Regions from separate parts of the Oerskovia sp. 140933 genome, predicted to be linked through region 2. Evidence: riboswitches for the same ligand, from Rfam matches in the RefSeq annotation. Region 2 holds a riboswitch; each other region holds the start of a gene.
What was found. Region 2 has a riboswitch for thiamine pyrophosphate ahead of thiC (phosphomethylpyrimidine synthase ThiC). Riboswitches for the same ligand answer to the same signal wherever they lie in the genome.

Region 1 (6,399 bases), on a different contig from region 2:
TGCTGGACCTCGGTCAGCCGCTGCACGCCTACGACCTCGCCAAGGTCGCGGGGCCGGTCGTCGTGCGCCGGGCGCACGCGGGGGAGCGGCACACCACGCTCGACGGCGTCGACCGCCGCCTCGACATCGAGGACCTGCTCATCACGGACTCGCCGGAGGGCGTCCGCGGCTCGCGCGTGCTCGGGATCGCGGGTGTCATGGGCGGGGCGTCGAGCGAGGTCAGCGAGACCACGACCGACGTCCTGGTCGAGGCCGCTCACTTCGACCCGATCACGGTCGCCCGCTCGGCGCGGCGCCACAAGCTCCCGACCGAGGCCGCCAAGCGCTTCGAGCGCGGCGCGGACCCGGCGCTGCCGCCCGTCGCGGCCCAGCGCGTGGTCGAGCTGCTCGTGGAGCTCGGCGGCGGCACCGCGGACGAGGCCGTGAGCGACCTCAACACGGTCCCGCCCGTCATGCCGATCGTCTTCCCGATCCACGAGGCCGAGCGTCTCGTGGGTGTCCCGTACACCTCGGAGCAGGTGCGCGGCGTCCTCACGGAGATCGGCTGCACGGTCCGCGACCTCGACGGCGGCACGACCCTCGAGGTCACCCCGCCCACGTGGCGCCCGGACCTGACGGGGTCCGCGGAGCTCGTCGAGGAGATCGCCCGTCTCGTGGGCTACGACAAGATCCCGTCGGTCCTGCCGCCCGCGCCCGCGGGGCGTGGGCTGACGACCTCGCAGCGGCTGCGCCGCTCGGTCGCCCGCGCCCTCGCGGAGGCCGGGTTCGTCGAGACGCTCAGCTACCCGTTCGTGAACCCGCAGTCGCACGACGACCTGCGGCTGCCCGCGGACGACGACCGTCGCCGCGCGCTGCGCCTGGTCAACCCCCTCGCGGACGACCACCCCGAGATGCGCACGAACCTGCTGACGACGCTGCTCGGCACGCTCAAGCGCAACGTGGGACGCGGCAACGCGGACCTCGCGATCTTCGAGATCGGCCTCGTGACCCGTCCCGTCGTCGGTGCGCCGGCGGCTCCCCAGCTGCCGGGCGGCGTCCGTCCGAGCGAGCAGGACCTCGCCACGCTGCAGGCCGCGGTGCCGCCGCAGCCGCGCCGGGTCGCGGGCGTCCTGACCGGCCAGCGCGTGGCCTCGGGCTGGTGGGGGGCCGGCCGCGCCGCGGACTGGACGGACGCGCTCGCCGCCGCCGAGCTGGTCGCCGAGCGGGTGGGCGCCCGGGTGGAGGTCGTCGCGGACCACGACCACGCGCCGTGGCACCCCGGGCGCACGGCGAGGCTCGAGCTGACGGACGGGACCGTCGTCGGGCACGCGGGAGAGCTGCACCCCAAGGTGCTCGAGACGCTCGGCCTGCCTGCGCGGACCGTGGCGTTCGAGGTCGACCTCGATGCGCTCGTCGCCGCTGCGCCGGGCAAGCCCGTCCAGGCGACGCCCGTCTCGTCGTTCCCGCTCGCGAAGGAGGACCTGGCGCTCGTCGTCGACGACTCCGTGCCGGCCGCGGCCGTGCGCGCCGCGATCGAGGAGGGCGCGGGCGAGCTGCTCGAGGACGTCGCGCTCTTCGACGTCTACACCGGCCCCCAGGTGGGCGAGGGCAAGAAGTCCCTCGCGTTCTCCCTGCGCCTGCGCGGCACCGACCGCACGCTGACCGCGGAGGACTCCGCGGCCGTGCGTGCGGCCGCGGTCGCCGTGGCGCACGAGAAGGTCGGGGCCGAGCTCCGTGGCTGACGTCACCACCGTGGCCCCCGCGCGCACCGCCCTCGTCACGGGTGGTGCGCGCGGCATCGGCCGCGCGGTCGTGCTGGGGCTCGCCGACGCGGGCCTCGACGTCGCCGTCCTGGGGCGCGACGCGTCCCGCGTGGACGACGTCGTCGCGGAGGTCCGTGCACGGGGTCGCCGGGCCGTGGCGCTGGTCGCGGACGTCGGCGACGTCGAGGCGGTCGACTCCGCGGTCGCTCGTGCCGAGGCCGAGCTGGGCGGGATCGACCTCCTGGTCAACAACGCCGGGCGCATCGACGCCGAGGTCCCGCTGTGGGAGGCCGACCCCGACGAGTGGTGGTCCGTGATGGAGACCAACCTGCGCGGTCCGTTCCTGCTCGCGCGTGCGGTCGTCCCCGGGATGCTCGCGCGCGGCGGCGGCCGGGTCGTCGACCTGAACTCCGGCGCGGGCTCGCACGACATGGACGGCGCGACCGCGTACAACGCGAGCAAGACCGCGCTGCTGCGCCTGGGCTCGAACCTGCACGCGTCGGGGCACGCGCGGGGGCTGCGGACGTTCGAGGTCGCTCCCGGGGTGGTCCGGACCGACCTGACGGCGTCCATGGACATGCACGTGGGGCGCACCGAGTGGACGCCCGTGGAGCGGACCGTCGAGATGGTCGTCGCGATCGCGCGCGGCGAGCTCGACGCGTGGTCGGGCACGTTCGTGCGGGTCACGCACGACTCGCCCGCGTCCCTGCGCGCGGCCGCCTCAGGAGCCACCGGGGACGCGGACGCCGTGCCCGGCCCGGAGGCGCGTCGACTGCGTGTGACGCGCTACGGCGACGACGACCCGATGCCGGGGGCGCTGCCGGCGCGCTGACCGGCCGTCAGTGGTGGTGGCCGTGCCGGCCGAGCGACTCCACGGGGGTGGCTCCCGGCCGGGTCCACTGCGGCACGGGTCGCGTGGTCGGACCCCAGCCCGCGACGCCGTCCGCGTCCGAGCGCCAGAACCAGCACGCGTCGAGCCCCGGCGGCCAGCCCTCGGGGTTGACCTCCCAGGCCTCGCCACGCCCGTGGGGCGTCATGTCGAGCAGGGCGAACGACGGGTTGGTGGGCTCGGTGCCCCGGCCCGTCGTGCGGTAGGTGAGGTACACGTCGTCCCCGTCGCGCAGGAAGCACGAGAGGTACCCCATCTCGCCACCGAGCGGCGCGTCCAGGTCCCGGACCGAGTACCAGGGCTGGCTGTAGCCCATGAACTCGACGAACGGGACGACCTCCTCCCACGCCCCCGTGGTGAGGATCGCGAACGAGACGTCGCGGGCGTTGAGGTAGACGGCGTCCCTCAGGTGCCAGGCCGTCCAGGTGCAGCCCTCGCACTGGCCCTGGTGCGGTGCGCCGTCGTGCCACATGTGCTGGTAGACCACGAGCTCGTCGCGCCCCTGGAACAGGTCCAGGAAGGGCACCGGGCCGTCGGGGCCCACGACCTCCGTGGTGCCGTCGAGGCTCACCATGGGCAGGCTGCGGCGGGCGGCCGCGATGGCGTCCCCCTCGTGGGTGTGGGCCTTCTCGCGGACCAGGAGCTCGTCCCGGGCGGCCTGCCAGGTGGCCAGGTCGACGACGGGCGGGCGGCCTGGCAGCGTCGTGGTCGGGGAGTCGGGCTCGGTCGTCATGGTGTCCTCCGTGCGGGGTCGGGCAGGGCAGCGGTCACCAGGGCAGACTCGGTCCCTCGTCGGAACTCATCGCCCGGTCGCCCGGTCCGGCGCGCGGGGGACGCCGCGGCGAGGCTCGCACGCCGGCGGTCTCAGTGGCTGCGCCGACCCCTCGAGGCGCCGAACGGCCCGCCCACGAACAGCCCCAGGCCGAGCACGAAGCCGAAGTCGTACCAGTTGCCGTCGTTGTGCACCTCGTAGATGTTCACCGTGTCGGTGAACAGGGAGACGACGAACGTGACGGGGACGATGATGCCCTGCCACAGGCCGAGCCAGAAGCCGGCGGGGCTGCCGTCGGCGGTCGGCGTGCCGACGTCCGGGTTGGGGCCGGGGGCGCAGGCCGCGAGCGCGAGCGCCCCGACGACCAGGGCCGCGGCGAGGGCGATCCGCCGGGCGCGCGGTGCCGTGCGGTGGGGCGTGACGTCGTCGTGCGTCGTGCTCATGGCCGACCTCCTCGGTGGTGGGCCGTCTCCTGACGGTCGCTCCCAGCATCCGCCGCGGCGGTGGTGCGATCAACCGCACCGGCACGGCGGGCGGCGACGCCGTACGCCGACGCCGGACGTCTCCGCTGCTATCTTGCAGCGCATGGATACCTCTGCCTGGCTGCCGGCGGTGCTCGGGATCGTCGGCGTGCTCGCGGGGTCCCTGGCGACGGGGTGGGCGCAGTCCCGCACGGTCGCCACGCAGGTCGGCGAGGCTGAGCGGATCCGGCTCGACACGCTGCGGCGGAACGCCTACGCCGACTACATCGAGGTGAACACGCAGACGAGGATGGTGCTGGCCAGGCTCGCGACGGAGCTCACCCACGAGGGGAGGACCGGCCTCGCGCAGACGTTGGCGGAGCAGCTCGTGTCGCTCGCCGAGGCGAGGCTGTCGGCAGAGGCGCGCGTCGCCGTCGAGGGGGCCGATCAGGTGGTCGACGCGATCGAGGCGCTCCGCGTGACCTTCTCCGAGGACGGTGCGGACGCGGAGGAGATCACGCCGGAGATGGTCGCGGCGGCCAACACCCGGTTCCGTGTCGAGAGCAAGAGGATCCTGCGACTGATCCGAGAGGACCTGGGCACCCGTTAGCCCGTTTCGGGGCGGTCGGCCCGCGGGCCCGCTACGGTGGTGGCTCTGCACCGTCCTTGACGTCGACGACGACCACCGAGGTGACCGCGATGCCCCGCCGGACCGGCCTGCTCGTCGGAGTCCTGGCCGCGTCGTGCGGCGCTCTCGCGCTGGCTGCGGCGCCCTGGGCGACCGGGCGGGTCGCGATCCCGGCGCAGGGGCCGTGGATCGTCGCGGTCGACGGGTGGCCGGCCGGGATCGACGCCTGCGCTGAGGACCACGCGGTCGAGTACGCCGTGACACCGCTCCCTCTACCGCCGCTCCCGACGACGGTCGCCCTCGTCCCCGAGGCCGGCCGCGAGGACGTCGAGCGTGTCGTACGGTGCCTGGACCGGTACGTCCCGTCGTCGGGCATCGACGTGATGACGGTTCCTCCTGCGGCCTCGTAGGCCGCAGGAGCGCCGAGCCGACCGCCGCCTGCCGGTCCCTGCCGACCGGCAGGTCCTGGTGCCCGCTATCCTTCCCCCGAAGACACGGGGTGCCCGCTCCCACGAGCCGGGCTGAGATCACACCCGTCGAACCTGATCTAGCTAGCACTAGCGAAGGGATGTCGGCAATGTCGCTTGCTGCCACCACACCTGCCCTGCCCACCACCGGGCCCGTACCCGCGTCCGGGGAGGTGCGGGGCCGCGCCCCGCAGCAGGGGGCCGGGCCCTCCCGTCCCCGCGTCCTGTCGATCGCAGGCACCGACCCGACGGGGGGCGCCGGGATCCAGGCCGACCTCAAGGCGTTCGCGGCGCACGGCGCGTACGGCATGGCGGTCACGACCGCACTGGTCGCGCAGAACACGCACGGCGTCCGCTCCGTCCACGTCCCGGGCGCAGAGTTCCTCACCGAGCAGCTCGACGCGGTCTCGGACGACGTCGTGATCGACGCCGTGAAGATCGGCATGGTCGCCGACGAGGCCAACGCGCGGGCGATCGCGGCGTGGCTCGGCCGCGTGCGGCCGCCGTTCGTCGTGCTCGACCCCGTCATGGTCGCCACGAGCGGCCACCGCCTCCTCGACGAGGGGGCCGAGCAGGCCGTGCGCGACCTGGTCGCGCTCGCCGACCTCGTGACCCCCAACCTCCCCGAGCTCGCCGTCCTCCTGGGCGAGCCGGCCGCGACCACCTGGCCCGACGCCCTCACCCAGGCGAGGCGACTGCACGCGGCGGGCGGCGCCGTCGTGCTCCTGAAGGGTGGTCACCTCACGGGGGAGGAGTCGCCCGACGCCCTGGTGGGGCCCGACGGCGTCACGACCTTCTCGGCGCCCCGCGTCGACACCGTGCACACCCACGGCACCGGGTGCTCGCTGTCGGCGGCGGTCGCCGCCCTGCGTCCTCGGCGTGACGACTGGGCGGGTGCCGTGCGCGACGCGAAGACCTGGCTGACGGGTGCGCTGCGGGCCGGGGGAGGGCTGGCCGTGGGCACGGGCCACGGACCCGTCGACCACCTGGCGCACCTGCCCACGCTCGGGCGGCGGACGTTCACCGACGAGGCTTGGGAGCGGATCGCGGGCTGGCGCGAGGCCGTCGAGGGCATGGGGTTCGTGGGGGCGCTCGTGGACGGGTCCCTCGCCGCCGAGGACTTCGGGTTCTACCTCGCGCAGGACGCCGCCTACCTGGCCGAGTACGCCCGCGTGCTGTCGCGGGCGAGCCTCCTCGCGCCCACGCCCGAGGCGCGGCAGTTCTTCGCGGGCGCGGCGGTCGAGTCGCTCGAGGTCGAGCAGGCGCTGCACCGCGACTGGCTCGGCGAGCACGCCGGGATGGACCGCGGTGCGGTCGAGGGCGTCGACCCGTCCCCCGTGACGGCGGCCTACACCAACCACCTGCACGCGGCGTCGAACGGGTCGTACGCGGAGACCGTCGCGGCGCTGCTGCCGTGCTACCGGCTGTACGCGCACATCG
Region 2 (6,399 bases):
ACCTACGCCGCCGAGTTCGCCAAGGCGCGCAACGACGCCACGACGGAGGTCGCCCGCAAGATCCTCGAGGACGACGTCATCACGGAGGCCGAGTTCAGGCCGGTCCAGGACGCTTCGATCCAGTGCATGCGGGACCAGGGGCTGACAGTCGAGCTCGTCGAGGGGGTGGGCTCTCGGTCACGCACGTCGGGACCGACTGGAACACCTCGCCGGAGGAGTTCGACGCCATCGAGGGCGGAGGCGGGCAATGGACGAGAGCGAAGCGAGGTGCGACGTCCCCCTGCTCGCGGGCCTCTACGGGGCCGTGACAGACAACCCCGACAACAAGGACCTTCTCCAGGTCGTCGCCGCCTTCCGAGATCACGGCCTGCGCGCAGTACCCGGAGCAGTAGTCCCCGACAGCATGCCATCGCACGACCCAGCAGCAATCATGCATGCGCGCCACCAGAGGAGCAGCAGTGACCAGAGATCGACGTCCCGCCCGGCCCAGGACCGCCGGTTCCGGAGCGGCACGGGCGGGGGCGCTGGCGCTCGCGGCGGCGGTGCTGCTCGCGGGGGGCGTCACCGCGGGGATGGTGCTGGCGCCGCAGTCGGAGCCGCAGAGCGTGCGGAGCGCGACGCCGCCCGCGGCGGTCCCGGTGTCACGGCAGGCCTTCGATGACGCGCGCCGGGTCAAGGTGACCCCGGTCGTCGCGGAGGAGGGCTCCCTCCAGGTGACGGATACGGGCAAGGTCACGCGCTCGCAGTGCGCCCCGGGGGCGGTGATCGAGTCGGGATCGAGCCCGGTCACGGTCGACGACCGCCCGGTCCTGGCGCTGGCGACGTCGATCCCGCTGTGGCGGGACCTGGCTCCTACGGCCAAGGGCGACGATGTCGAGGCCCTGCAGGTCGAGCTCGCGCGCCTGGGGTACAGGGTGAGCACGGACGGGACCTACGGCAAGGCGACCAAGGCCGCCGTGACCGCGCTGTTCAAGGCCGCGGGCGTCGTGAAGCCGACCGGCGACCTGCCGGCGGCGTCCGTGCTGTGGCTCCCGGCGACGTCGGTCACGGTGAAGGCGTGCGAGGTGCCCGTGGGAGCCGCGACGTCCGACGAGGCGTTCGCGACGACGGCCGGGACGCTGGTCTCGCTCGGCCTGTCGGACACTCTCTCGAACGTCACGCCCGGGGACCGGGTGCTGCGCCTGGGTGAGCTCAGTGCGCCGGTCGGGGAGGGCGGTGTGGTCACGGATCCGGCCTTCCTCGAGGCTGTGCGCGGCAGCATGGAGTTCGCCGGTTGGCAGCGCACCGAGGGCTCGGAACCCCTCACGCTCGAGTACGTCCTGGCCGCGCCGCTCGACGTGTCGGTCGTGCCGCCGGGGGCGCTGTTCGCACTCAGCGGCTCGACCGGATGCGTCAGCGCGAACGGCACGGCGTATCCCGTGACGGTCGTCGCGTCGAGCCTGGGACAGACCCTCGTGACGTTCGACGGTCGCGACGCCGCCACGGCCCCCACCGAGATCGAGCTGACGTCGCAGGAGGAGGGGCAGTCGTGCCGGTAGCAGGCAAAGGCCTGGTCGGGACGGGCCTGGGGCACGCGTTCCCCGGCACCGGCCTGCTCTTCACCGGCCTGGACCTGGAGATCGTGCCGGGCGAGGTCGTCGCGCTCGTCGGGCCCTCGGGCAGCGGGAAGTCGACCCTGCTGAGCATCGTCGCGGGGTGGGAGCGCCCCACGCTGGGGCAGGTCGAGCGCGTCGGGGTCGCCACGACCGGGTGGGTCTTCCAGAACCCGCATGGCGTCGCGCGTCGCGCGGCCCTGGACCACGTGGTGCTGCCGCTGCTCGCGCGCGGCCTGCGCCGCCCCGACGCCGAGGACCGGGCCGCCGAGATCATGGCCCGGTTCAACCTGGCCCCGGTCGCCGACCGCCCCTTCCGGGCGTTGTCCGGCGGGGAGGCGCAGCGCCTCATGCTCGCGCGCGCCGTGGCGCTGGCCCCGGACCTCCTGCTCGTCGACGAGCCCACCGCGCAGCTCGACCTGCGCACGGCCGCGACCGTCAACGAGGTCCTCGCGGGCATCGCGCAGGACGACTCGATCGTCGTGGTCGCCACGCACGACCCGCACACCCGCGACGCCTGCACCCGCGTGATCGACCTCGCCGACTTCCAGGCCGCGGAGGTCGCGGCATGACCGCCACGGACCAGGGCCCCGTGCCCGACGGCACAGCGCACCCCGGCCTCGCGACGCCCCCGGGAGGTGCGCCCCCTTCCGGCGCCGGCATCCCCGGCGGTCCCGTCACGGCCCCGGGCGCCTCGACCCCGGTAGACGACGTCGCACGTCACAGCCTCGCCGGGTCGTCAGGCATCCCCACCGCGCCCGACGACGGAGCGCACCTTCGCACGGAGGCGAGCGGCGCCGTCGGGCCGGGGGAGGAGGCCGGGCGGCCCGTGCGGGCGCGGGCCATGCGAGCCGCGTCCGTGGTGTCGGAGGCGTGGCGCAACGTCACGACCGGCACGACGCGCGCGACGCTGTTCGCCGCGGTGCTCGTCGTGGTCGTCGGGTCGTTGGCCGCAGTCGACGTGCGCGCGGTCGTGGGCGTCATCGATGGCGCCCGCGAGTACCGCGACGCGGGCGCGAGCGTGCAGATCCTCGAGGCCGCCGGGCAGGTCGACGGGGCACGCTGCGAAGCCCTCACCGGGGTCGACGGCGTCAACGCGGCCGGCGCCCTGCGGACCGGCACGCCGCTGCGGGCGCTCAACCTCCCCTCGAGCGAGCTCACCGGCTTCGAGGCGACCCCCGGGCTGCTCGGCGCGCTCGATCGCGGCCGGGTCGCCGGGGCCGGTCTGTGGCTGTCCGCAGATCTGGCCGAGGCGCTCGGCGCGACGACCGGTGACTCGATCGCGACCAATGCGGGACCCGCCCGGGTGGGGGCGGTGTACCCGTACCCCGACGACGGCCGCGACCGTGTCCTGGGCTACGCCGCCGTCGCTCCCGTGCCCGCCACCGGGCTGTTCGACTCGTGCTGGGTCGAGATCTGGCCGGTCGACCCCGAGACCGCGACCCTCCTGCGGACGGCCCTCGTCGCCGACCCGTCGTCCGAGGCGCAGCCCACCCAGAAGCAGCTCAACGGGCGGCTCGGTACGACGTACGACGCGAGCGCCGAGTTCGCGGACCGTCTGACCAAGCCCGCTCCGGTCGCCGCGGTCGTCCTGGGACTCGCCCTGGGTCTCGTCGCGATCCGCCTGCGCCGCCTCGAGCTCGCCGCGGCCCTGCACGCCCGCGTCCCGCGCGCGGCCCTGACCTGGCAGGTGCTCCTCGAGACCGCCGTCTGGAGCGGGGTCGCCGTGATCGTGGCCGTCCCCGCGCTGTGGTGGTTCGCCGCCGGCGTCGGCCTTCCCGCCGACCAGGTCAGCACCTGGATCCTGGGGATGCGGACCGTCCTGGCGGGCGCCGGGGCGGTCCTCATCGGCGCCGTGGCCGCGGCGCTCACGACCCGCGAGAAGCACCTGTTCAAGTACTTCAAGGAGAGGTGACGTCGGCCGGAACCCTGGAGAGACGGACCGATCGCGGGATGGTCGTGCCGCCGTCGGGCAACCTGCGCTACGGTGACGACCGCACCACCCAGCACCACCGCACCACAAGCAGGACCCACAACTCCACACACCCACGGGAGCTCGCAGCAGCGAGCTGAGAGGGCGGCTCAGCGCCGCCGACCGTTCGAACCTGTTCGGATCATGCCGACGTAGGGAGAGAGAGCAATGAGCTCTGAGACCGCTGTGCCTGCGCACACCATCACGACCGGCCCCATCGCAGGGTCCGCCAAGGTCCACCACCCGGTCCCGGGCGCGGAGCACCTGCGCGTCCCCGAGCGCCGCGTGCACCTGAGCAACGGCGAGCACCTGGACCTGTACGACACCTCGGGCCCGTACACCGAGGTCGACGACCCGGCGGCGTTCGACCTGGCGGCCGGGCTGCCGGCCCTGCGCGCGGACTGGCTGCGGCCCGACGCCGTCCCCACCGAGCGCGGCACGGGTGGTGCCCGGACGCAGCTCGCCTGGGCACGGGCAGGGATCGTGACCGACGAGATGCGGTTCGTCGCGGCCCGTGAGGGCGTCGACGTCGAGCTCGTGCGCGACGAGGTGGCCCGCGGCCGGGCGGTGATCCCGGCCAACCGCCGCCACCCCGAGATCGAGCCCATGATCATCGGCAAGGCGTTCGGCGTGAAGATCAACGCGAACATCGGGAACTCGGCCGTGACGTCCTCGATCGAGGAGGAGGTCGAGAAGATGGTGTGGGCCGCGCGCTGGGGCGCGGACACCCTCATGGACCTCTCGACGGGCAAGGACATCCACGAGACCCGGGAGTGGGTGCTGCGCAACTCCCCGATCCCCGTGGGGACCGTGCCGCTCTACCAGGCGCTCGAGAAGGTCAAGGGCGACCCCGCGCGGCTCACGTGGGAGATCTACCGCGACACCGTGATCGAGCAGGCCGAGCAGGGCGTCGACTACATGACCGTGCACGCGGGCGTCCTGCTGCGGTACGTCCCGCTGACCGCGCGCCGCGTCACGGGCATCGTGTCCCGCGGCGGCTCGATCATGGCGGCGTGGTGCCTCGCGCACCACCAGGAGTCGTTCCTGTACACGCACTTCGCGGAGCTGTGCGAGATCCTGCGCGACTACGACGTGACGTTCTCCCTGGGCGACGGCCTGCGGCCAGGGTCCATCGCGGACGCCAACGACGCAGCGCAGTTCGCCGAGCTGCGCACGCTGGGCGAGCTGACCAAGGTCGCGAAGTCCTACGGCGTGCAGGTCATGATCGAGGGCCCGGGGCACGTCCCGATGCACAAGATCGTCGAGAACGTGCGCCTCGAGGAGGAGCTGTGCGAGGAGGCGCCGTTCTACACGCTCGGCCCGCTCGCGACCGACATCGCGCCCGCGTACGACCACATCACGTCGGCGATCGGGGCCGCGATCATCGCCCAGGCCGGGACCGCGATGCTCTGTTACGTCACGCCCAAGGAGCACCTGGGGCTGCCCGCCCGCGACGACGTCAAGACCGGGGTCATCACGTACCGGATCGCGGCGCACTCGGCCGACCTCGCCAAGGGGCACCCGCGCGCACAGCTCCGGGACGACGCGCTGTCGCGGGCCCGGTTCGAGTTCCGCTGGCACGACCAGTTCGCGCTCTCGCTCGACCCCGACACGGCCCGCGCGTTCCACGACGAGACCCTGCCGGCCGAGCCCGCCAAGACCGCGCACTTCTGCTCGATGTGCGGGCCCAAGTTCTGCTCGATGCGGATCTCGGCGGACGTGCGCGAGTACGCGGAGAAGAACGGGCTGACGTCGGTCGAGGCGATCGAGGCCGGCATGGCGGAGAAGTCGAGCGAGTTCGCGGACGCCGGCGGCCGGGTGTACCTGCCGGTCGCGGGCGGCTGATCCGCTGCCGCAACCGCCTGCCCGACGCACTCAGCGGGGGGCGGGCAGGATCACCGTGGCATCGGCGCCGCGATCCCGTGCTCGTACGCCCACACCACGAGCTGCACGCGGTCGCGCATGCCCGTCTTGGTCATGATCCGGCTCAGGTGCGACTTCACGGTGCTCGCCTCGAGGAACAGCGTCGCGGCGATCTCGGCGTTCGACTGCCCGCGGCACAGCAGCGCCAGGATGTCGTGCTCGCGCGCGGTGAGCAGTCCCGAGGCGACCTCGTCGGGCGCGGCGGGGGACCGCCGTCGGGCGAACTCGTCGATCACGCGCCGCGTGAGCGTCTGGTCGACGAGGCCCTCGCCCGACGCCACGCGCCGCACCGCGTCGACCAGCACGTCGGGCTCGGCGTCCTTGAGGAGGAACCCGCTCGCCCCGGCCTCCAGCGCGCCGAACACGTAGTCGTCCAGGTCGAACGTGCTCACCACGAGCACCGGGACCGGGTCGACGACGCCGGGTCCGGCGAGCGCGCGCGTCGCCGTGATGCCGTCCCCGCCGGGCATGCGGACGTCCATGCACACGACGTCGGGGCGCTCCCGGCGCGCGACGCGCACGGCGTCCGTGCCGTTCGCCGCCTCGCCCACGACCTCGAAGCCCTCGCTCTCGAGGATCACGGTGAAGCCTGCGCGGACGACGGCCTGGTCGTCGACCAGCACCACTCTGGTCATGGGGCCTCCTGCCCGACGGCGGCGCCCGGCACGTCCGTGGACGTCGCCGAGCGCTCGGAATGGGTGGGGGACGCGGTCTGTGCGGGCCGGGGGACCGTGAGCCGGACCCGCCAGCCGTTCCCGGGGACCGGGCCGGCCTCGAGCGCGCCACCCACGAGGGCTGCACGCTCGGTCATGCCGATGAGCCCGTGGCCGGGCGGGGTCGGGCTGCCGGGCGACGGGTCGGACGACCTGCCCCGACCGGTCGCGCCGATCGCCTCGACCGGGAGCCTGTTGG
Region 3 (6,399 bases), on a different contig from region 2:
CCGGACCCGTCGCCGCACAGGACCTGGGGCTGACCCTGCCCCACGAGCACCTGTTCAACGACCTCTCCGGTGTGCTCGACGCGCCGAGCTACGAGTTCTCCCAGGCCGTGGTCCGCGAGCCGGTCTCCGCCTCGGTCGCCTGGGCGCTGCGCCAGGACCCGTACTGCTGCGCCGACAACATCGCCGACAAGCCGGTCGCGGCCGTCGAGGCCGAGATCCGCAGCTTCGCGGCCCTCGGCGGACGGACCGTCGTGGACGCGACGTCGAGCGAGGCGATCGGGCGCAACCCCGAGCGCCTGCTGGACGTGGCGCGTCGCACGGGCCTCAACGTCGTCATGGGTGCGGGGGCCTACCTCGAGAAGTTCGAGGGTGAGCGCATCACGGCGCAGGTCGTGGACGCGCAGGCCGCGGCGATCTCGCGCGAGCTGTCCGAGGGCGTCCGGGACACGGGCATCCGTCCGGGCGTGATCGGGGAGATCGGCGTCTCGCCGGACTTCACGGCGGGCGAGCGGGCGTCGCTGCGGGCCTCGGCCCTGGCTCAGCTCGAGCACCCGCAGGTCGCGATGCAGATCCACCTGCCGGGCTGGCAGCGTCGGGCGCACGAGATCCTCGATCTCGTGGTCGACGAGGTGGGCGTGCGGCCGGAGAAGGTCGTGCTGTGCCACATGGACCCCTCGGCCGAGGACCCCGACTACCAGCGGGCCGTCGCGGAGCGCGGGGTGTGGCTCGAGTTCGACATGGTCGGCATGGACATCACGTACCCCAAGGAGGGTGTCTCGCCGGACCCGCACACGACCGCGGGTGCGGTGCACCGGCTGGTCGAGGCGGGGTTCGCGGGCCAGGTGCTCATGAGCCACGACGTGTTCCTCAAGCAGATGTGGGTGCAGAACGGCGGCAACGGGTTCGCGTACGTGCCGACGGTCTTCACCGAGATGCTGGCCCGGCGGGGCGTCGAGCGTGACGTGCTGCGCCGTCTGACGCACGAGAACCCGGCGGCGATGCTCACGGCGTGACGCGTCCCGCGCCGGCAGAGAGGCGAACGGTCGAGGTGGAGGGTCCTAGCCCTCTCCCTCGACCGTTCGCCTCTGTCCCGTGCCGGGTGTCAGTGCGCGCGTGCGACGAACCGCTTCACGACGCGCTTGGCCTCGCGCCCCGCGAACCGGCGAGCGAACACGCTCGCGGCCGCGGCGGCCGCGGCGAACGTGACCGCGCTGATGATCCCGACCTCCGGGTCGTCCAGGTCCTTGGGGGCGTCGTGCCCCGTGGCCTTGGCCCACGCGTAGCTCACGGCCTTCTGCGCGACCCAGCCTGCGGCCAGCGTCAGCGCGACGGTCGTGACCTTCTCGGCGAGGGTCTGATCGTTGTCGGCCATGTGTTCCTCCAGGGTGCGGGGCGGGGCGGTGCCGCCGGCGTACCCGCAGGCCCGACGGCGAAGCTCACCTCCCACCGTAGTCGTCGCCCCGGGGGCGGCGCGCCCCGGGCGACGCCGTACGCCGGACGGCTGCCCACGCCGTCGGGCCCCGGTGTAAAGTCGCAGGTGAACGACAGGGGAGCGCCGACCGCCCCGGGAACACCGGGCGACGGGCGCTGAGAGTGCGGACCACCGCAGACCCTCGAACCTGATCCGGTTAGCACCGGTGGAGGAAGTCGGGCTTCTCTAGCCTCGCTCACGGGACCTCCCGTGCGCGAGGTCCCCCTCCTGTGAGTCCAAGGAGGACACGTGAACACCATCAGTACCCGCCGCAGCACCCCCCGCAGGCTCGGCCTCGGGCTCGTCGGCGGGATCAGCGCCCTGGCCCTGACGGCGTGCGCCGGCGCAGCCGACAGCGGCTCGGGCGACAGCACCGCCACGGACACCGTCACGCTCGTGACCCACGACTCGTTCGCCGTGAGCGACGAGGTCCTCGCCGCGTTCGAGGAGGAGTCCGGGCTGACCGTGAAGCAGGTCGCGCCGGGCGACGGCGGGGCGCTCGTCAACCAGCTCGTCCTGACCAAGGACGCGCCGCTGGGCGACGTCGTGTTCGGGATCGACAACACGTTCGCGACCCGCGCGATCGACGAGGGCGTCCTCGACTCCTACTTCCCCGCAGGCCTTGCGGACTCGGCCGCGCAGTACGCGATCGGCGACGGCGCGCTGACCCCCGTGGACCTGGGCGACGTGTGCGTCAACGTCGACCACGGCTGGTTCGCCGACAAGGGCCTCGCCGAGCCCGTGACCCTCGACGACCTGACGAAGCCCGAGTACAAGGACCTGCTCGTCGTGACCAACCCCGCGACGTCGTCCCCCGGGCTCTCGTTCCTGCTCGCGACCGTCGGCGCCTACGGCACGTCCGACTCGGGTGACGGCTGGGAGGGCTACTGGAGCAGGCTCAAGGACAACGGCGTCAAGGTCGTCGACGGCTGGTCCGACGCCTACTCGGTCGACTTCTCCGGGGGCGAGGGCAAGGGGCAGCGTCCCCTCGCCCTGTCGTACTCGACGTCGCCCGCGTTCACCGTGTCGGAGGACGGGACGTCGACGACCACGGGCGCGCTGCTCGACACCTGCTTCCGCCAGGTCGAGTACGCGGGCGTGCTCGCCGGCGCCAAGAACCCCGAGGGGGCCCAGCAGCTCGTCGACTTCCTCGTGAGCGACGCGTTCCAGGCGGACGTCGCCGACAACATGTACATGTACCCCGCGAACGCGGACATCGCGCTGCCCGAGGGCTGGGCCGAGTTCGCGCCCCTGTCCCCGGAGCCCTACGAGGTCTCTCCGGCCGACATCACGGCCCACCGCGACGAGTGGATCAAGACGTGGACGTCGACCGTGATCGGCTGAGCACGATCCGCGTGCCCCCGGGGTTGCAGCGCGGCGGGCGGGTCCTCCTGTGGGGGCTCGCCGCCGGGCTGCCGCTGCTGTTCCTCGGGGTGTTCTTCGCCTGGCCCGTCGCGACGCTCGTCGCACGCGGGTTCGTCACCCACGACGCCGCCGGTGCCTCCCTCGACCTCTCCGGCTTCGCCGAGGTGTTCTCCGAGCCGCGGACCTGGCGCATCATCGGCCTGACGCTGTGGCAGGGCGTGCTCGGGACCGTGATCTCGGTGCTGCTCGGCGTGCCCGGCGCGTACGTGCTGTACCGGTGCAGGTTCCGGGGACGCACGTTCCTGCGCGCGTTCGTGACCGTGCCGTTCGTGCTGCCGACCGTCGTGGTCGGCGTCGCGTTCCGGTCCCTGCTGGTCGAGGGCGGCCTCCTGGGGTTCCTGCGGCTCGACGGCACGTTCGGGGCGATCGTCCTGGCGCTCGTGTTCTTCAACTACTCGGTCGTGGTGCGGACCGTCGGTGGGCTCTGGGAGCACCTCGATCCGCGCGCCGAGGAGGCCGCCCGCGCGCTGGGCGCCTCGCCGTGGCGCGCGTTCCGGTCCGTGACGCTGCCGTCGCTGGCCCCGGCCATCGCGTCCGCCGCGTCGATCGTGTTCCTGTTCTGCGCCACGGCGTTCGGCGTCGTCCTCGTCCTGGGCGGCATCCAGTACGGGACCATCGAGACCGAGATCTGGATCCAGACGACCCAGTTCCTCGACCTGCGCACGGCCGCGGTGCTGTCGGTCGTGCAGCTCGTCGTCGTCGTGGTCGCGCTGAGCGTCGCGAGCCGGACCCGCTCCCGGCGCGAGAGGGCGCTCAACCTGTCCGCCGCGACCTCCGCTGCCCGCCCGTTGCGCCTGCGGGCCGACGCCGCCCCGCTCGCGGTGACCGCCGTCGTCGTGCTGGGCCTGATCGCGCTGCCGCTCGTCAACCTCCTCGTGCGCTCGTTCCAGACCCCCGCGGGCTGGAGCCTGCAGAACTACGCGAACCTCGGCACGACCGGCGGCCGCAACGCCCTGAGCGTCACGGTGTGGGAGGCGACCGCGAACTCCCTGCGGACCGCCGCGGTCGCGACGCTGCTCGCGGTCGTGATCGGCGGGCTCGTGGCGCTCGTCGTCTCCCGGCGCCCCCGCTCGCGCACGGGGCGGCGGGCGATCAGCGCGCTCGACTCGGTCTTCATGCTCCCGCTCGGGGTCTCGGCCGTGACGGTCGGGTTCGGCTTCCTCATCACGCTCGACAAGCCCCTCGGTCTCGACGTCGACCTGCGGACCTCCGGGCTGCTCGTCCCGATCGCGCAGGCGGTCGTCGCGATCCCGCTCGTGGTCCGGACCGTGCTGCCCGTGCTGCGCGCGATCGACCCGCGCCTGCGCGAGGCCGCCGCGACCCTCGGGGCGTCTCCCGCGCGCGTGTTCGCCGCGGTCGACGGGCCCATCGCCGCCCGGTCCCTGGGCCTGGCGATCGGGTTCGCGTTCGCGGTGTCGCTCGGGGAGTTCGGTGCGACGTCGTTCCTCGCCCGGCCCGACACCGCGACGCTCCCCGTGGTCATCTTCCGGCTCATCGGCAGGCCCGGCGCGGAGAACTACGGCATGGCACTGGCCGCGAGCGTCGTGCTCGCGGTCCTCACGGCAACGGTGATGATGGTGGCGGAGCGCCTGCGCGGCGACCGCTCGGCAGGAGAGTTCTGATGGACGGAGCCACGGTGGTGGATCGGAGCGAAGGCCTCGACGGCTCGGCTGTGCCGCACGTGCCGCACGTGCCGCACGACCCGGCCAGGGGCGTGGCGGGCCGGGGGCTCGCGGTGCGCGACGTCGTCGTGCACTACCCGGACCCCGCGTCCGGCAAGGGTCCCGGGACGACGGCCGTGCGGGGCGTGAGCCTCGACCTCGCCCCGGGCGAGGTGCTCGCGCTGCTGGGCCCGAGCGGGTGCGGCAAGTCGAGCCTGCTGCGCGCGGTCGCGGGGCTCGAGCCCGTCGCGGGCGGGAGCATCGCGTGGGACGGGCGAGACCTCGCGGGGGTGCCCGTGCACCGGCGCGGGTTCGGGCTCATGTTCCAGGAGGGGCAGCTCTTCCCGCACCGGGACGTCGCGGGGAACGTGGCGTTCGGGCTGCGGATGGCGGGGGTCCGCCGGGCCGCGGCGAGCGGCCGCGTGGCCGAGCTGCTCGACCTCGTGGGGCTCGCGGGCTACGGGCCGCGGCCCGTGACGACCCTGAGCGGCGGGGAGCGGCAGCGCGTCGCGCTCGCGCGCGCCCTGGCGCCCGAGCCGCAGCTCCTGCTGCTCGACGAGCCGCTGTCGGCGCTCGACCGCGGGCTGCGCGACCGGCTCGCCGGAGACCTGCGCGCAGCCCTCGTCGCGACCGGGACCACCGCGCTGTTCGTGACGCACGACCACGACGAGGCCTTCACCGTGGCCGACCGCGTCGCCGTCATGGACGCCGGGCGCCTGCTCCAGCTCGCGGCCCCCGAGGACCTGTGGCGCGCGCCCGCCTCACGGCGGGTCGCGCAGTTCCTGGGCTACCAGGCGTTCGTGCCGCTGCCTGCGGCCGGAGAGGCGCTGGCGATCGGCCCGACGGGGCTCGTGCTGTCCGACGAGCCGTCCGTCCGGGAGGGGGGCCCGGGTGGCCCGGGTGGCCCGGGTGGCCCGGGTGGCCCGGAGGAGTGGTCCGGCACCGTCGTGCGCAGCGCGTTCCGGCGCGGGCGCACCGAGGTCACGGTCGACGTGGACCTCGGGGCGGGGACCCGGCGCGTGGTCGCGCTCGGGGAGCCCGCCGGTGCGCCCGGTCGGGGCGTGCCCCCGGTGCCGGGGCCCGACGGCGCCGCGCAGCACCCGCTCGCGCCCGCGCCGGGGGAGCGGGTCCGGGTCGTGCTCGACCGTGCGGGGTGCGCGGTGATACCGGCGGACTCGTGATCCGCCGGTCCGCGGGCGGCTCCCCGGGCAGGCGGACCGCTGACCGCACCGGCGGCAGCGCCGCCCGTCCTGCGACCCGACGCGCGCCGCGTTAGCGTCGAACGATGACGAGCACCACGAACGACCACGTGTCCGACCGCACCGAGGAGCACGGCGGCAAGGCCGCGAAGATCCTGTACCGCCCGTTCGGGCTGGTCAGCTCGATCATCGGCGGCCTGATCGCCGGCCAGGTGTTCAAGCAGGTCTACAAGCGCGTCTCGCCGGGTCACCGCAAGGACGCACCCACGCCGTTGCAGTCCGAGTACCCGCTGCGCGAGATCCTCGTCGCGTCGCTCATCCAGGGAGCGGTGTTCTCCGGCGTCAAGGCGCTGATCGATCGTGGCGGGGCGCGCGCCTTCCAGAAGTGGACGGGGGAGTGGCCGGGCGACTGAGCCGCTCCTGTCACAGGCCGCGAAAAGGTTGGTTGCGGGGCGTCAACGACATCGTCCTGCCCGGATCGAGCAGCGCAAGGTCGCGCGCCGCCGCCACGGCCCGGCGAAATCTCGCAGAACAGCGCAAGAGCCAGGCATCGAGAGCGACGAGGCAGCCGCCGAGCGTTTCGATGCGTTTGCTTCGATGCCCTTCGACCTCGACGGTGGATCGTTGTTCCGCGCGGAACTCA

Region 1: it holds a riboswitch for thiamine pyrophosphate, as region 2 does, so the genes downstream of both, thiD (bifunctional hydroxymethylpyrimidine kinase/phosphomethylpyrimidine kinase) here and thiC (phosphomethylpyrimidine synthase ThiC) in region 2, are expected to answer to the same signal.
Region 3: it holds a riboswitch for thiamine pyrophosphate, as region 2 does, so the genes downstream of both, NHG27_RS09230 (thiamine ABC transporter substrate-binding protein) here and thiC (phosphomethylpyrimidine synthase ThiC) in region 2, are expected to answer to the same signal.

The regions. Positions count from the first base shown of each region.
Region 1 is NZ_JAMXIO010000050.1:2,123-8,521, forward strand. It holds gene pheT (phenylalanine--tRNA ligase subunit beta) at 1-1,721, shown strand, start outside; gene NHG27_RS17895 (SDR family NAD(P)-dependent oxidoreductase) at 1,714-2,574, shown strand; gene NHG27_RS17900 (DUF899 family protein) at 2,582-3,364, opposite strand; gene NHG27_RS17905 (hypothetical protein) at 3,496-3,846, opposite strand; gene NHG27_RS17910 (hypothetical protein) at 3,989-4,474, shown strand; gene NHG27_RS17915 (hypothetical protein) at 4,564-4,902, shown strand; TPP riboswitch at 4,978-5,078, shown strand; gene thiD (bifunctional hydroxymethylpyrimidine kinase/phosphomethylpyrimidine kinase) at 5,070-6,399, shown strand, end outside.
Region 2 is NZ_JAMXIO010000008.1:37,778-44,176, reverse strand. It holds gene NHG27_RS06380 (peptidoglycan-binding domain-containing protein) at 459-1,538, shown strand; gene NHG27_RS06375 (ABC transporter ATP-binding protein) at 1,529-2,164, shown strand; gene NHG27_RS06370 (hypothetical protein) at 2,161-3,507, shown strand; TPP riboswitch at 3,631-3,740, shown strand; gene thiC (phosphomethylpyrimidine synthase ThiC) at 3,733-5,409, shown strand; gene NHG27_RS06360 (response regulator) at 5,460-6,122, opposite strand; gene NHG27_RS06355 (sensor histidine kinase) at 6,119-6,399, opposite strand, start outside.
Region 3 is NZ_JAMXIO010000013.1:93,187-99,585, forward strand. It holds gene NHG27_RS09220 (phosphotriesterase family protein) at 1-1,013, shown strand, start outside; gene NHG27_RS09225 (DUF4235 domain-containing protein) at 1,103-1,372, opposite strand; TPP riboswitch at 1,537-1,663, shown strand; gene NHG27_RS09230 (thiamine ABC transporter substrate-binding protein) at 1,721-2,815, shown strand; gene NHG27_RS09235 (ABC transporter permease) at 2,827-4,518, shown strand; gene NHG27_RS09240 (ABC transporter ATP-binding protein) at 4,518-5,738, shown strand; gene NHG27_RS09245 (DUF4235 domain-containing protein) at 5,843-6,169, shown strand; gene NHG27_RS09250 (hypothetical protein) at 6,180-6,399, opposite strand, start outside; gene NHG27_RS09255 (condensation domain-containing protein) at 6,354-6,399, shown strand, end outside.